One region of the Sphaerotilus microaerophilus genome, then DNA from elsewhere that is predicted to be linked to it. Evidence: predicted binding sites of a transcription regulator. Region 1 holds the regulator's gene; each other region holds the start of a gene.

Region 1 (3,615 bases):
GCGATTTCATCGAACGTTTCTACACCACGCTCGACGAGCTGATCGGCCTGCTCGGCGAACTGCCGCCCGTGGACGCCGACTGATCGGCGCAGCCGGCCCGCCGCCGGTCTGCCGGCACAGGTCAAGAGCAGGTCAAACGCGGGTCAGAAGCCCGCTGGCGGGGCTGGCGTGCGACCGATGGGCAGCTCGCCCGCGGTGGGGACGCGCCACTCGGGCGCCGATCGGGCCTGCCCGGCCTGCCGCTGGACACGCGCCTCGGCATCGGTTGCGTGCACGAAATCGTTCCCCAGTTGCACCAGCTCGGTGCTGCCGCAGGAGCGGCACAGGCTCAGCACCGCCCGGGCGTACTCGGGCGGGCCGAGCAGCAGCCCCACGTCGACGGCCTCGCCGAGCTCGTGCAGCAGCAGGTCGTGGATGCGCTGGGCGATGCGCAGGCGGTTCTGGGCAGAAGGTTCCATGGCTTGTTGTGCTCCCGAAAGCCATGGTTCCATGCAGGTGGCGTGCCGCGCCATTGAGGCAAACACGCAAATTTGAAGCAATCCGTATCCGGGCGATGCCTGCGTCGGGCGCGGTGTGGCATCTGCACGGGCCGGCGGCTGCCGACCCGTCGAGAGGTTCAGATCGCCTTGCGCAGGTTCGCGGGCGCGATCTTGAGCGCCTCGCGGTACTTGGCCACCGTGCGCCGCGCCACCTGGATGCCCTGTTCCTCCAGCATCTGGCTGAGCTGGCTGTCCGACAGCGGCTTCTTGGCGTCCTCGGCGCTGACGAACTGCTTGATCAGCGCACGCACCGCCGTGGAGCTGGCGTTGCCACCGGCCTCGGTGTTCAGCGAGGAGCCGAAGAAGTACTTCAGCTCGAAGGTGCCGAAGGGCGTGTTCATGTACTTGGCCGTCGTCACCCGCGAGATGGTGGACTCGTGCAGGCCCAGCTCGTCGGCGATCTCGCGCAGCACCAGCGGCTTCATCGCGATCTCGCCGTGGGTGAAGAAGCCCTTCTGCCGTTCGACGATGGCCTGCGAGACGCGCTGGATGGTGTCGAAGCGCTGCAGGATGTTCTTGACGAACCAGCGCGCCTCCTGAAGCCGGGCCGACAGGTTGGCGCCACCCTCGTCGCCGGTGCGCTGGCTGCGGTGCTGGCGCAGCACCTGGGCGTAGAGGTCATTGATGCGCAGCTTGGGCATCACGTCCGGGTTGAGCACCACCTTCCAGCCGCGGCCGGACTTCTGCACGATCACGTCGGGCACGACGATGTTGGCCTCGGCGCGGGTGAAGCGCCGCCCCGGCTTGGGCTCCAGCGCAACGATCAGCGCCTGCGCCTCGCGCACGGTGTCTTCACTGGCGCCGGTGATGGCCATCAGGCGCTTGAGGTCCCGCTTGGCCAGCGCTTCGAGCTGGCCGCGACAGATCGCCAGGGCGGCGTCGCGCGCCTCGGAATCGGGCAGGTCACGCAGCTGCAGCTGCAGGCACTCGCAGAGGTCGCGTGCGCCCACACCCGCCGGCTCCAGGTTCTGCAGCCAGCCCAGCGCGCAGCGCAGGCGGTCGAGCAGGTCCTCGCGCAGCGTCAGGGCTGCCTCGGCCGCCGCCTGGGGATCGGCCGCAGGGTCGGCCGGGTTGCCCAGCTCCAGGATCAGCGCCAGACGCTCGGCCACTTCTTCGAGCGCGTCGGCCAGGTAGCCGTCCTCGTTGAGCGAGTCGATCAGCGTCTCGACCAGCAGCATGTCCTCGGGCGCCAGGCGCATGCCCAGCAGCTGTTCGCGCAGGTGGTCGGGCAGGCTGGGGGCCACGGTGTTGCGCTCGGTCCAGTCGCTGTCCTCGTCGTCGGGGGCGGCATTGCGGCTGGCGGGGGCTTCGGCCCGGCCGTCGAAGTCCTCGCGCTCGGTGCCGTTCTCCCAGTCTTCACGGTCGCCACCGTTGAAGTCCAGCGGCTCCATGCCCGGGGCATCGCCGTCGGCCGGGCTGGCGGCCTCGCTGCCGAGCGTGTCGCTGCCGCCGTCCCAGGGCGTGTCGGCGGCTCCTTCGGCCGGCGCGGACGGCGCCGCCACCTCGGCCGGCGTCGCCCCTGCGGCGCTGCTGTCGCCCGTGGCGCTGCCGTCGTCGTCGACCTCCAGGAAGGGGTTCTGTTCGAGCATCTGCTCGACTTCCTGGTGCAGCTCCAGCGTGGAGAGCTGCAGCAGCCGGATCGACTGCTGCAGTTGCGGGGTCAGCGCCAGGTGCTGTGACAGGCGGACCTGCAGGGAGGGTTTCACGAAGGGGTCCTCGTCTTCACGGATTCAGTGGGGTCTGGGAACAGCGCTGCACGTTCACATGCGGAAGTGCTCGCCCAGGTAGACCTTGCGCACATCGGGGTTGTCGACGATGTCGGTGGGCGTGCCCTCGGCCAGCACGCGGCCCTCGCTGATGATGTAGGCGCGGTCGCAGATGCCCAGCGTCTCGCGCACGTTGTGGTCGGTGATCAGCACGCCGATGCCGCGCGCCTTCAGGAAGCCGATGATGCGCTGAATCTCGATCACCGCGATCGGGTCGACGCCGGCAAAGGGCTCGTCGAGCAGGATGAAGCGCGGCTGGGTGGCCAGCGCCCGGGCGATCTCGACGCGGCGGCGCTCGCCGCCCGACAGCGCCGGCGCCGGGCTGTTGCGCAGCCGCTCGATCGACAGGTCGGCCAGCAGGGCATCGAGCAGCTGCTCGATGCGCGCGGCGGGGTAGGGCCGGCCACGCTCGTCGAGCTGGAGCTCCAGCACGGCGCGGATGTTCTCCTCCACCGTCAGGCGGCGGAAGATCGACGCCTCCTGCGGCAGGTAGGACAGGCCCATGCGGGCACGCTGGTGGATCGGCAGGCGCTCCACCGGCAGGCCGTCGATGCGGATCTGCCCGGCATCGGCACGCACCAGCCCGACCAGCATGTAGAAGCTCGTGGTCTTGCCCGCGCCGTTGGGCCCGAGCAGGCCGACCACCTCGCCGCTGTGCACCGCCAGGTGCACGTCCTTGACCACCAGCCGCGCGCCGTAGCGCTTCTGCAGGCCCTCGGCCTCCAGTCGGGTGGCCCCGCTGGGCGCGCTGATGGCGCCGGCCCCGGCAGGCAATGCGGCTGCACCGGCCGCCGGCAGTGCCGCCGTCAACGGCCGCCCTCGCTTGCACGCGGCGTCACGGTGCCGCGCACGCGGCCGCTACCGCCTGTGCCTCCGCCCTGCACCTCGAAGACATCGCGGGCGTTGTCGTAGACGATGAGCTCGCCATTCACCTGGTCGGCCAGTACGCCGGCGCGCAGCAGGCGGACCTGGGCGCGCTGCAGCAGGCGCACCACCTGCGCACCGGCGTCGTACTCGACGCGCTGCGCCTGGCCCTCGATCCACTCGTCCACGCCGTCGCGCTTCTGGCGGAACTGCACCAGCGGCGCCGCGGCCGAACCCTCGGCGACGGCCACCTGGCCCTGCGGCGTCTCGCGCAACTCGACCTGGGCAGCCTTGATCTGCATCGTGCCCTGGTTGACCTCGACGCCACCGCTGAGCAGCTGCACCCGGCGCTTGCCGTCGATGCGCACCTGGCCGGCGTCGAACTGCAGCGGCTGGGTACGGTCACCGCGCTCGGCCTGGGCCGCCGCCGTGACCAGCAGCAGCGC
Region 2 (3,615 bases), 990 kb from region 1:
CCGGGTTGTGGAACTCCTGCAGCCGGGCCGCCACATGGCGGGCACGCTCCAGCTCGCCCCGCCCCGCCAGCGCCCGGGCGTAGGCCGTCATCAGCCGGGTGTCCATCAGGTGATAGAGCGGGCGCTCGAACTGCGCGAACACCGCCTCCGGCCGCTCGGCCATCGTGACCTTGGCGTAGTCGGCGTGGTGCCCCCAGAACAGGCTGCGCTGGCCGCGCTCGATGCGCGCCTCCAGCGGCAGGTCTTCGCCCAGGGAGAGCTCCGGCTCGAAGATCACCGCCACCTGCCAGTACTGCAGCGTCGCCCAGACCGTGCCCAGCACCGCCAGCGCCCCGGCCAGCGCCACGGCAGCCACGCCCACCCGGCCGGTGGACTGCGCCGGCGCCAGCCCGCCGCCGGTGGGAGCGCTGCCCGTCAGCCAACCGGCCATCACCGCCGTGGGCAGCAGGAAGTAGGTGTACCAGAGCGGATACTCCAGCAGGCTGTGCACGCCCACCAGCACCAGCATGAACAGCGCCGTGCGTGCGCCCATGGCCGCCTCGTCATCCGCAGCGCGCAGTGCCCCGCGCGCGCTCCACAGCCCCCACAGCAGCGCGGCACACACCGCCACGGCGATCGGCAGGCCGAACTCCGCCGCCCACTGCAGCGCGATGTTGTGGGTGTGGTCGAAGAAGGCCACCGGCCGGCCCGGGAAGGGCGTCATCGACCAGACGAAATTGAACGCCCCCACGCCGGTGCCGAACCAGGGATGCGCCTGGATCATCGCCCAGGCGTTGGACCAGATCCGCCCGCGCGAGCTGCTCGCATCGCCGTGCAACGTCTTCTTGAGCTGATCCTCGCCGTAGTAGGCCACCCCGTGGGCCGATAGCCACTGCTCCAGCCCCCACCAGCTCAGCACATACAGCGGCAGGCAGGCGATGAGCAACAGGCGCACCCAGCCCGGCAGGCGGCGGTCCAGCAGTCCCCAGATCAGCAGCAGGCCGATGCCCACGCTGCCGGTGCGCGAAGCCGTCATCGCCACGCCAAACACCAGCAGCGCCACCACCGCCAGCAGCACCCGGCGCGGCCAGCCGGACGACACGCCCAGCCACACCGCGGCGGCGATCGCCCACATCAGCAGGGTCGACAGCTGGTTGGGCTGGCGCATGTTGCCAATCGCCCGCCCGGCAATCGTCGGCAGGGACACCAGGCGGCCATCCGCCCAATCGGGCGCGAACACCTGCACCAGCCCGACCCCCACACTGGCCAGCCCTGCGATCACCAGGCCCCAGGCCAGCGGCCGGGCAAAACTCGCCAGATCACCCGCCTGGGCCGCACGTGCCGCGGCGTACACCATCGCCGCGGCCAGCAGCACACAGGCCAGGGGGAGCAACCGCTGCCCGATGGGCGCCCCCGGTACGAGCATCGCCCCCGCCAGAAGCCCCAACGCCAGCAGCACCGCCCGAGTCCCCGCCGGCAAGGCCCCCACCGCCCGCACCGGCGCCCGTGCCAACCACGCCAGCAACCACAGCCCCGAAGCCGCCACGGCCCAGGCCTGGTTGAAGTAGGTGGACGAGGGCGAGACGCTGAAGGCGATCAGGAAGGGGAGAGCGACAACAAGCCAACCGATCGAAGTGACCGCACCGCCGTCGGTCCGGCCGCTGAATGGGGGTATAGCTTGACTCATCAGAGCCGGCATTGTGCTCGATTCATCGGATGCATTCTCTGAGGCCCGAAAACGGAAAGAGGGGGCCGAAGCCCCCTCTTTGAGTCGAACCTAAAGCAGGTGTCGTTACTTGCAGGAACCCGGGAGATATTTGGGGGTGAGCGTGCCCGCCGCGCACTTCCACGCGGCGACTTGCTTGCCCTGATCCTTGGCGGCGGCCGACACGTCGATGGCATTAGCCATTGCAATGTCCGAATAAGGCGTCAGCGTGATGGTCTTACCATCGATGGCTGCGTCATTGAAACCCTGGGTGGTCACCGTGACAACACCGTTGATACCAGTGGCCACCGACGCAACGTACTTCGAGGGACTAGTGGATTCACAGCCCCATCCATTCGCCGTACCGATCGACGTCGTCGGCATCGACTGGATAGCCTCGCTGATCGACGTGCGGCACTGCGACGCGGCCAGGATGACTTCAGACATCTTCGCGCGCTTGGTGTAATCCTGATAAGCCGGCAGCGCCACGGCAGCCAAGATGCCGATGATCGCCACGACGATCATCAGTTCGATCAGCGTGAAGCCCTGTTGAACACGTTTCATCTGTAACCTCCAGTTGGGACAAGAACAAGGACTCATCATGCAGTTCCCGTGCCAGCCTGATCTCGCAGAGAACCTGCACTTTTGAGGAGCTTTTGCGCGCATGGAGACCCATCAGAGCCGGTTGACGACGCTGGGGCGACCAAAAATGTCACTTCGCGGTCGTGCCCACGAACACCAGCCGTCGCCTCGGCCCGGGCTTGACGTGTCTGGTCGCTCAAATGCAAAAAGGCCGCATCGCTGCGGCCTTTTTGCTGGCTTGAACGCGGCGAGCCGCGCTCAGGCAACCGGACTCACATGCCCATGTCCATGCCGCCCATGCCACCCATGCCGCCGCCCGGCATGGCCGGTGCGTCGTCCTTGGGGGACTCGGCGACCATGCACTCGGTGGTCAGCATCAGGCCGGCCACGGAGGCTGCGTTCTGCAGCGCGGTGCGGGTCACCTTGGTCGGGTCCAGGATGCCCATCTCGATCATGTCGCCGTAGGTGTCGTTGGCGGCATTGAAGCCGTACGTACCCGCGCCTTCCAGGACCTTGTTGATCACCACGCTGGGCTCGCCACCGGCGTTGGCCACGATCTCGCGCAGCGGCTGCTCGATCGCGCGCAGCACGATCTTGATGCCGGCGTCCTGGTCGTGGTTGTCACCCTTGATGCTGCCAGCCGATTGACGGGCACGCAGCAGGGCCACACCACCACCGGCCACGATGCCTTCTTCAACGGCGGCACGGGTGGCGTGCAGCGCGTCTTCGACACGGGCCTTCTTCTCCTTCATCTCGACTTCGGTGGCCGCGCCAACCTTGATCACCGCCACGCCGCCGGCCAGCTTGGCCACGCGCTCTTGCAGCTTTTCACGGTCGTAGTCGCTGGTGGCTTCCTCGATCTGGATGCGGATCTGCTTGACGCGCGCTTCGATGTCGCCAGCAGCGCCAGCGCCGTCGATGATGGTGGTGTTTTCCTTGCCCACTTCGACGCGCTTGGCCTGGCCCAGATCGGCCAGGGTGACCTTCTCGAGCGTCAGGCCGACTTCCTCGGCGATGACCTTGCCGCCCGTCAGGATGGCGATGTCTTCGAGCATGGCCTTGCGGCGGTCGCCGAAGCCCGGGGCCTTGACGGCCACGACCTTCAGGATGCCGCGGATGGTGTTGACCACCAGGGTCGCCAGCGCTTCGCCTTCGACTTCTTCAGCGATGATCAGCAGCGGACGGCCGGCCTTGGCCACTTGCTCCAGCGTGGGCAGCAGGTCGCGGATGTTGCTGATCTTCTTGTCGAACAGCAGGACAAACGGGTTGTCCAGCAGGGCAGCCTGCTTTTCCGGGTTGTTGATGAAGTAGGGCGACAGGTAGCCGCGGTCGAACTGCATGCCTTCGAC
Region 3 (3,615 bases), 2.0 Mb from region 1:
GCACCAGGCCCACGAAGCGGTGCGCACCGAGATCGCGCACCCGCTGGCGCAGGTCGGGCGCCTTCGTGCTGCCGCTGGCGTCGGCGCCGTGGCAGGCCGCACAGCGGTCCTGGTAGACCCGCCAGCCGGTGTAGACCGAGCCGGGCAGTTCCGACTGCTTCGCCAGCTCCTGCGCGGCGCGGGTGTTCTGCACCTCCACCGCACAGCCGGCCAGCCCCAGGCCAGCCAGGAGCAGCGCCGCCGCGCCAACGCCCGGCCACCTCGTGGCCCGTGAGGGGTGCATCTGCTTGCTCATCATCGAATCCTCCGTGCACCGGCGCACACGTCCGGCCTGCCCTGGGCAGCCTACCGCGGAACCCGGCCCTGCGGCGTGCAGGGGCGCTGCGGGCCACCGCGGTCTTGCGGCAGATCAGGCCCATGCCGGGACCGCCCCGGCACGCGAGTTGCGTGGCTCGGGCCATGCCCCGTGCTGCCCCTGGCCTCGCCATGCCCCTCGCCACCGACCCCCGCCCGCTGCGCATCCTGCTGATCGATGACGGGGCGCGCCGCGTCGGCCTGATCCGCGACGAACTGGTGCGCCAGGGCCACGAGGTGGTCGGCGTGGTCGACCTCGCCCGGGTCATCCACGACAGCGTGCTGCAGCTGCGCCCGGACGTGGTGATCGTCGACAGCGAATCGCCCACGCGCGACACGCTGGAGCACCTGGCGGCGCTGAGCAGCCAGAGCCCGCGGCCGGTGGTGGTGTTCACCGAGGACGATCGCGACGACCCGATGCGCCAGGCCATGGCCGCGGGCGTCAGCGCCTACGTGGTGGCCGGGCTGCAACCGCAGCGGCTGGCCTCCGTGCTGCGCGTGGCCATCGCCCGCTTCGAGCAGGACCGCGCGCTGCGCGAGGAGCTGGCCCGCGCACGCAGCGAGCTGAGCGACCGCAAGGTGATCGACCGCGCCAAGGGCCTGCTGATGAAGCGCCAGGGCATTGGCGAGGAGGCGGCCTACGCGCTGCTGCGCAAGTCGGCGATGGACCGCGGGCTCAAGATCGCCGAGGTGGCGCAGCGGCTGCTCGACCTCGCACCGCTGCTGGGCTGAGGGGCCGAGAGCGAGCGCCGCCGCACCGGGCGCGTCGGGCGCACCAGACTGCACCACGGTGCACAGCGGATCACCACTTCTGGTGCAGTGCAGCACGAACACCCGCCCGCGGCGCCCAGCACGGTGCATGCAGCGCGAATCCAGGCTGGCACGGCACCTGCTTATACCCAGGCAGAGAGATCAACGGCGGTCTTTCGCTGAAGTGGCAGCGCTCCAAGGCGGAGTGCAGCCCACCGGACGACGGCGTCCCCACTCCCCGGCCCCTGGCCGGGTGCAGTGCGGACGCCGTTTTCTTTTTGTTCTCGCTTCGCTTCAACCGCTTCGAGGGTGCACAGATGAATCCGCTTCACAACAAGGATGTCGACATGGGTCGCCGCACGATCGTCAAGGCCGCAGCCGCCTCGGCCACGGCAGCCGCCACCTCAGGCCTCGTGCCCGGGCTGCAGTCCGTGGTGCATGCGCAGGGCTCGGACCGGCCGGAGAAGACCGAGGTGCGCATCGGCTTCATCCCGCTGACCGACTGCGCGTCGGTGGTGATGGCCTCGGTGCTCGGCTTTGACAAGAAGTACGGCATCAAGATCATCCCGACCAAGGAGGCGTCATGGGCCGGCGTGCGCGACAAGCTCGTCAGCGGCGAGCTGGACGCCGCGCACGTGCTCTACGGCCTGGTCTACGGCGTGCACCTGGGCATCGGCGGGCCGAAGAAGGACATGGCCGTGCTGATGACGCTGAACCAGAACGGCCAGGCCATCACGCTGAGCAAGAAGCTGGCCGAAAAGGGCGCAGTGGATGGCGCCAGCCTGGCCAAGCTGATGGCCGCCGAGAAGCGCGAATACACCTTTGCGCAGACCTTCCCGACCGGCACCCACGCGATGTGGCTGTACTACTGGCTGGGCGCGCACGGCATCAACCCGATGACCGACGCCAAGGTGATCACCGTGCCGCCGCCGCAGATGGTGGCCAACATGCGCGTGGGCAACATGGACGGCTACTGCGTGGGCGAGCCCTGGAACCACCGCGCCATCATCGACGGCATCGGCATCACCGCCTCGACCACCCAGGACATCTGGAAGGACCACCCCGAGAAGGTGCTGGGCACCACCAACGACTTCGTCACCAAGTACCCGAACACGGCGCGGGCGGTGGTCATGGCGATACTGGAGGCCGGCCGCTGGATCGACGCGGGCCTGCAGAACAAGATGAAGATGGCCGAGACCATCGCCGAGAAGTCCTACGTCAACACCTCGGTGGACGCGATCAACCAGCGCATCCTGGGCCGCTACCAGAACGGCCTGGGCCGGACCTGGGACGACCCGAACCACATGAAGTTCTTCAACGACGGGGCGGCCACCTACCCCTACCTGTCGGACGGCATGTGGTTCCTCACCCAGCACCGCCGCTGGGGCCTGCTCAAGACCGATCCGGACTACCTCGGCCTGGCCAAGGCCATCAACAAGACGGCGCTCTACAAGGAAGCCGCGGCGCAGCTCAAGATCAGCGTGCCCAAGAGCGACCTGCGCAGTTCCAAGATGATCGACGGCGTGGTCTGGGACGGCAGCAGCCCGGCCAAGTACGCCGCCAGCTTCAAGGTCAAGGCGGCCTGATCCGCCCGTCCCGATGCGCACACCCGAGCAGGAGCCCTCCATGAACGCGAGCACCTTCCCCCTGAACCCCGGCGACCTGCCGGCAGCACCCGCGCCGCGCAGCAACGTGGCGGCGCCTCACCCCTCGGTCGCCAGGACGGCCGGGCCGGCACCGTTGGCCGAGACCGCCCCGGACGTCAAGCAGAAGGAACAGGCCGCGGCGATGGCCCGGGCGCAGCGCCGCCGCACGCTGGCGCGCTGGCTGGCGCCGCTGCTCGGCTTCCTGGGCCTGCTGCTGGTGTGGCAGCTGGTGTCGCACACCGGCGACAAGCAGCTGCCCGGGCCGGTGGTGGTCTGGGCCTCGGCGGTGGATCTGTTCGCCGACCCCTTCTACGTCAAGGGGCCCAACGACCAGGGCATCGGCTGGAACATCCTGTCGTCGCTGCAGCGCGTCGGCCTGGGCTTCGGCCTGGCGGCGCTGGTGGGCATCCCGCTGGGCTTCATGATCGGACGGTTCAACTTCCTGAACCAGATGCTGGACCCGATCATCAGCCTGCTGCGCCCGGTCTCGCCGCTGGCCTGGCTGCCCATCGGCCTGATGGTGTTCAAGGCCGCCAACCCGGCGGCGATCTGGACCATCTTCATCTGCTCGATCTGGCCGATGGTGATCAACACCGCGGTGGGCGTGCGCCAGGTGCCGCAGGACTACCTCAACGTGGCCCGGGTGCTGAACCTGTCGGAGTGGACGGTGATGCGCAAGATCCTCTTCCCCGCCGTGCTGCCCTACATGCTGACCGGCGTGCGCCTGGCGGTGGGTACGGCCTGGCTGGTGATCGTCGCCGCGGAGATGCTCACCGGCGGTCAGGGCATCGGCTTCTGGCTCTGGGACGAGTGGAACAACTTGAATGTGGCCCACATCCTGATCGCCATCTTCGTGATCGGCGCG
Region 4 (3,615 bases), 2.3 Mb from region 1:
ACCAGGTTGCCGCCGGTGGTCAGCACGCCGCCCCACAGCGGAGCGTTGTTGGTGGTTTCCCAGACGATCTTGCCGGTCTTCGGGTCGATGGCGCGCAGGGCACCGATCGGGCCGTCGTTCAGCGTCTTGATGGTGAAGCCGGCGCCCAGGTAGGCGGCACCCTTCTTGTAGGTGATCGGCTCGTTCCAGATCTCCATGCCCCATTCGTTGGCCGGCACGTAGAACAGCTTCGTGTCGGGCGAGTAGGCCATCGGCATCTGGTTCTTGCCGCCCAGGAAGGACGGTGCGGCGAACACGCTGCTGCCCTTCTTGCCGTCGGCGCCAGCGGTCGGGTCACCAGGACGGTTTTCCGGCACGTAGTTCGGGCGGCCGGTCTTCAGGTCGATGCCGGTGGCCCAGGTCACCTTCTTGACGAAGGGGAAGGCGTTGACCAGTTGGCCGGTGGCCGCGTCGTTGACGTAGAAGAAGCCGTTGCGGTCGGCCTTGCCGCCGAGGATCTTGCCGCCTTCGTCATAGGTGACGAACTCGTTCACGCCGTCGAAGTCCCAGCCGTCGTTGGGCGTGTTCTGGTAGTGCCACTTGATCTGGCCGGTCTTCACGTCGATGGCGACGGTCGAGCAGCTGAAGAGGTTGTCACCCTTGCGCAGGTGGCTGTTCCAGGGGGACGGGTTGCCGGTGCCGAAGTAGGCCAGGCCCGTCTTGCTGTTGTAGGTGCCGCCCAGCCAGGTGGCTGCGCCGCCGGTTTTCCACAGGTCGCCAGGCCAGCTCTTGCCGGTGGTGCCGGAGATGCCGTTCTCGGTCTTGTTGCCCTTCTCGTCGTACTTGTAGCCCATGTGGCCTTCGACGGTGGGGCGCACCCAGACCAGCGCGCCGGTCTTCGGGTTGCGGGCCTCGACGCGGCCGACCACGCCGAATTCGCCGCCGGACACGCCGGTCAGCAGCAGGCCCTGGGCAATGATCGGGGCAGCCGAGGCCGAGTAGCCGTCCGCGTAGTTGTCGATCTTCTCCTTCCAGACCACCTCGCCGGTGTCCTGGTTCAGCGCGACGATCTGGGCGTCGAGCGTCATGAAGATGACCAGGTTGTCATACAGCGCAGCGCCGCGGTTGATCACGTCGCAGCAGGGCATGATGCCGTCGGGCAGGCGGTGCTCGTACTTCCACAGCTTCTGGCCAGTCTTCACGTCCAGGGCGTAGATGCGCGAGTACGAACCCGTCACGAACATCTTGCCGTTGTGGATGACGGGCTGCGATTCCTGGCCGCGCTGCTTCTCGCCGCCGAAGGAGAACGACCAGGCCGGCACCAGCTTGCCGACGGTAGCGGTGTTGATCTGCTTCAGGGGGGAGTAACGCTGGCCCTGGGTGCCGACGCCCCAGCTCAGCACATCGCCGGTGGACTTGGCGTCGTTCTCGATCATCTGGTCGGTGACGGCGGCCTGGGCGGCCATCGACGCCAGGCCTGCGCTGATCAGCAGGCCCAACAGCTTCTTTTGCATGAACGGTCTCCTCGTGGGTGGTGACAGAGAACAGCGCGGGCAGGCGCCTCTCGGGAAATCTTCCTGAGCGACAACCGTGCCAGGTCGAATCCAGCCCGTTTGACCCAGGTCAGAGGCTGTTTTCGCAGCTTTGACCCCGCGGATCGTGCGGGTTCACCCTGAACACTGTCCCACCATCAAACACCGTTGCAGCGCGGCGACGGCGCAGGCGTGCCAGGGACGCCTGCGCTGTCACAGGGTCTCAGACCAGCCCGTCGAAGGGCCAGACCTCCACCCAGTCGCCGGCCGCCACCGAGCCCTGCGCCTGGCCCAGCACCACCAGCGCGTTGGCCTCGCTCATGCTGCGCAGGATGCCGGCGCCCTGGGCCCCGGTGATGGCCACTTCCCAGCCGCCGTCGGCGGCGCGGCGCAGGACGCCGCGCTGGAACTCGGTGCGCCCGGGGCGCTTGCGGATCGCCGCGGCGCTGCGTGCCTGCAGCGTCAGCGGGGGCGTGGCCTGGGCGCCGGCCAGGCGCAGCAGGCCCTCGCGCGCGAAGGCGTAGAAGGTCACCAGGCTGGCCACCGGGTTGCCGGGCAGGGCGAACAGCCAGGCCGTCTTCCCGGCCGGGCCCTGCAGCGCGCCGAAGGCGAAGGGCCGCCCGGGCCGCATCGCCACCTTCCAGAAGGCCACCTGGCCCATGCGTGCCAGCAGGTCGCGGGTGTAGTCGGCGTCGCCCACGCTGACGCCGCCGCTGGTCAGCACCACGTCGGCCTCGGCCACGGCACGCTCCAGCGTGGCCTGCAGCGCAGCAGGGTCGTCGCGCACCAGGCCGAGGTCGACCGGCTCCATGCCGAGCCGGCGCACTGCGCTCAGCAGGGTGTAGCGGTTGCTGTCGTAGATGCAGCCGGGGTCGAGCGGCTCGCCGGCGTTGCGCAACTCGTCGCCGGTGGAGAACACCGCCACGCGCAGGCGCCGCAGCACCGCCACCTGCGGGATGCCCAGCGAGGCGATCAGCCCCACGTCGGCCGGCTTGAGTACCCGACCGGCCTGAACGGCGGGCCTGCCCCTGGCCAGGTCCTCGCCGCGCAGGCGGCGGTTCTCAAGGGGCTTGAGCACGCCGGGCGCGATGGTGAGCAGGCCGCCATCGGCCGACGCAGCCAGCGTGGCCAGCTCCTGCGGCACCACGGTGTCCAGCCCGGCGGGCATCACCGCGCCGGTCATGATGCGCAGGCACTCGCCACGGCCGACCACCCCGGCATGGGGCGTGCCCGCAAAGGCGGTGCCCGCGGCCACGCGCAGCACGGTGGGCGCATCGGCGCGCAGGTCGGCGGCGGCAAAGGCGTAGCCGTCCATGGCCGAGTTGTCGTGCGCCGGCACATCGATCGGCGAGATCACGTCGGCGGCCAGCACCCGCCCGGGCGCATCGGCCAGGCCGACCGTTTCGGTGTCGGTGAGCGGCCGCAGCGCTGCGGCAATGGCCGCGCGTGCGGCGTCGACGCTCAGGTCTGCGTCGGAGATGAGGGGGGAGGGGCCGGGCTGGGACATGGTGCGGATGATAGCCAGGGGGTCGCTGACGGGCCGCAGCACGAGCCGCTATGCACGGACGTACATATCGCGCGATCGCCATGCTGCCCGCAGAATCGCGCCCCGCCGTTGCAGATCGGTTCGCGGCTGCACAGGTCCTATTCCCCCTCCTCCAGCCCGCCATGAGTGCCTTCACCGACAGCATCACCCTGGCTGCGCAGTTGATTGCGCAGGGCGATGCCGTGCTGATGCGCATCGTCGGCCTGTCGCTGCAGGTGAGCTTCTCGGCCTGCCTGGTGGGCGCCATCGCCGGGCTGTGGCTGGGCGCCTGGCTCGCGGTGGCGCGCTTTCCCGGCCACCGGCTGCTGGTCTGGGGCGTCAATACGCTGCTGGCGCTGCCTTCGGTGGTGGTGGGGCTGCTGGTCTACCTGCTGCTGTCGCGCTCCGGGCCGCTGGGCGCCTGGGGCATCCTCTTCACGCCCACCGCGATGGTGGTGGCGCAGAGCATCCTCGTGGTGCCGCTGATCGCCGCGCTGACGCGCCGCGTGGTGCTGGACGGCCTGCGCGAGGGCGGCGACCAGCTGCGCTCGATGGGCGCGGGCGAGCTCACCGCCGCCG

The links. The regulator sigma-54, encoded in region 1, starts transcription at its own class of promoters, with help from an activator protein. The targets are predictions, from matches to a motif close to TGGCANGNAANCTGCTTT.
Region 2: a site for sigma-54 is predicted at 2,285-2,302, ahead of NGK70_RS05825 (pilin). Genes of this name have one in related genera too.
Region 3: a site for sigma-54 is predicted at 1,233-1,250, ahead of NGK70_RS18720 (CmpA/NrtA family ABC transporter substrate-binding protein). Genes of this name have one in related genera too.
Region 4: a site for sigma-54 is predicted at 1,558-1,575, ahead of NGK70_RS11435 (PQQ-dependent methanol/ethanol family dehydrogenase). Genes of this name have one in related genera too.

What each region holds. Positions count from the first base shown of each region.
Region 1 is NZ_AP025730.1:328,328-331,942, forward strand. Features, by position in the region: gene hpaR (homoprotocatechuate degradation operon regulator HpaR) at 1-83, shown strand, start outside; gene NGK70_RS01505 (hypothetical protein) at 144-458, opposite strand; gene NGK70_RS01510 (RNA polymerase factor sigma-54) at 617-2,245, opposite strand; gene lptB (LPS export ABC transporter ATP-binding protein) at 2,300-3,058, opposite strand; gene lptA (lipopolysaccharide transport periplasmic protein LptA) at 3,112-3,615, opposite strand, start outside.
Region 2 is NZ_AP025730.1:1,318,656-1,322,270, reverse strand. Features, by position in the region: gene NGK70_RS05830 (PglL family O-oligosaccharyltransferase) at 1-1,666, opposite strand, end outside; gene NGK70_RS05825 (pilin) at 1,772-2,248, opposite strand; gene groL (chaperonin GroEL) at 2,539-3,615, opposite strand, start outside.
Region 3 is NZ_AP025730.1:4,381,689-4,385,303, forward strand. Features, by position in the region: gene NGK70_RS18710 (c-type cytochrome) at 1-295, opposite strand, end outside; gene NGK70_RS18715 (ANTAR domain-containing response regulator) at 460-1,086, shown strand; gene NGK70_RS18720 (CmpA/NrtA family ABC transporter substrate-binding protein) at 1,422-2,690, shown strand; gene ntrB (nitrate ABC transporter permease) at 2,731-3,615, shown strand, end outside.
Region 4 is NZ_AP025730.1:2,627,063-2,630,677, forward strand. Features, by position in the region: gene NGK70_RS11435 (PQQ-dependent methanol/ethanol family dehydrogenase) at 1-1,493, opposite strand, end outside; gene moeA (molybdopterin molybdotransferase MoeA) at 1,735-3,018, opposite strand; gene NGK70_RS11445 (ABC transporter permease) at 3,180-3,615, shown strand, end outside.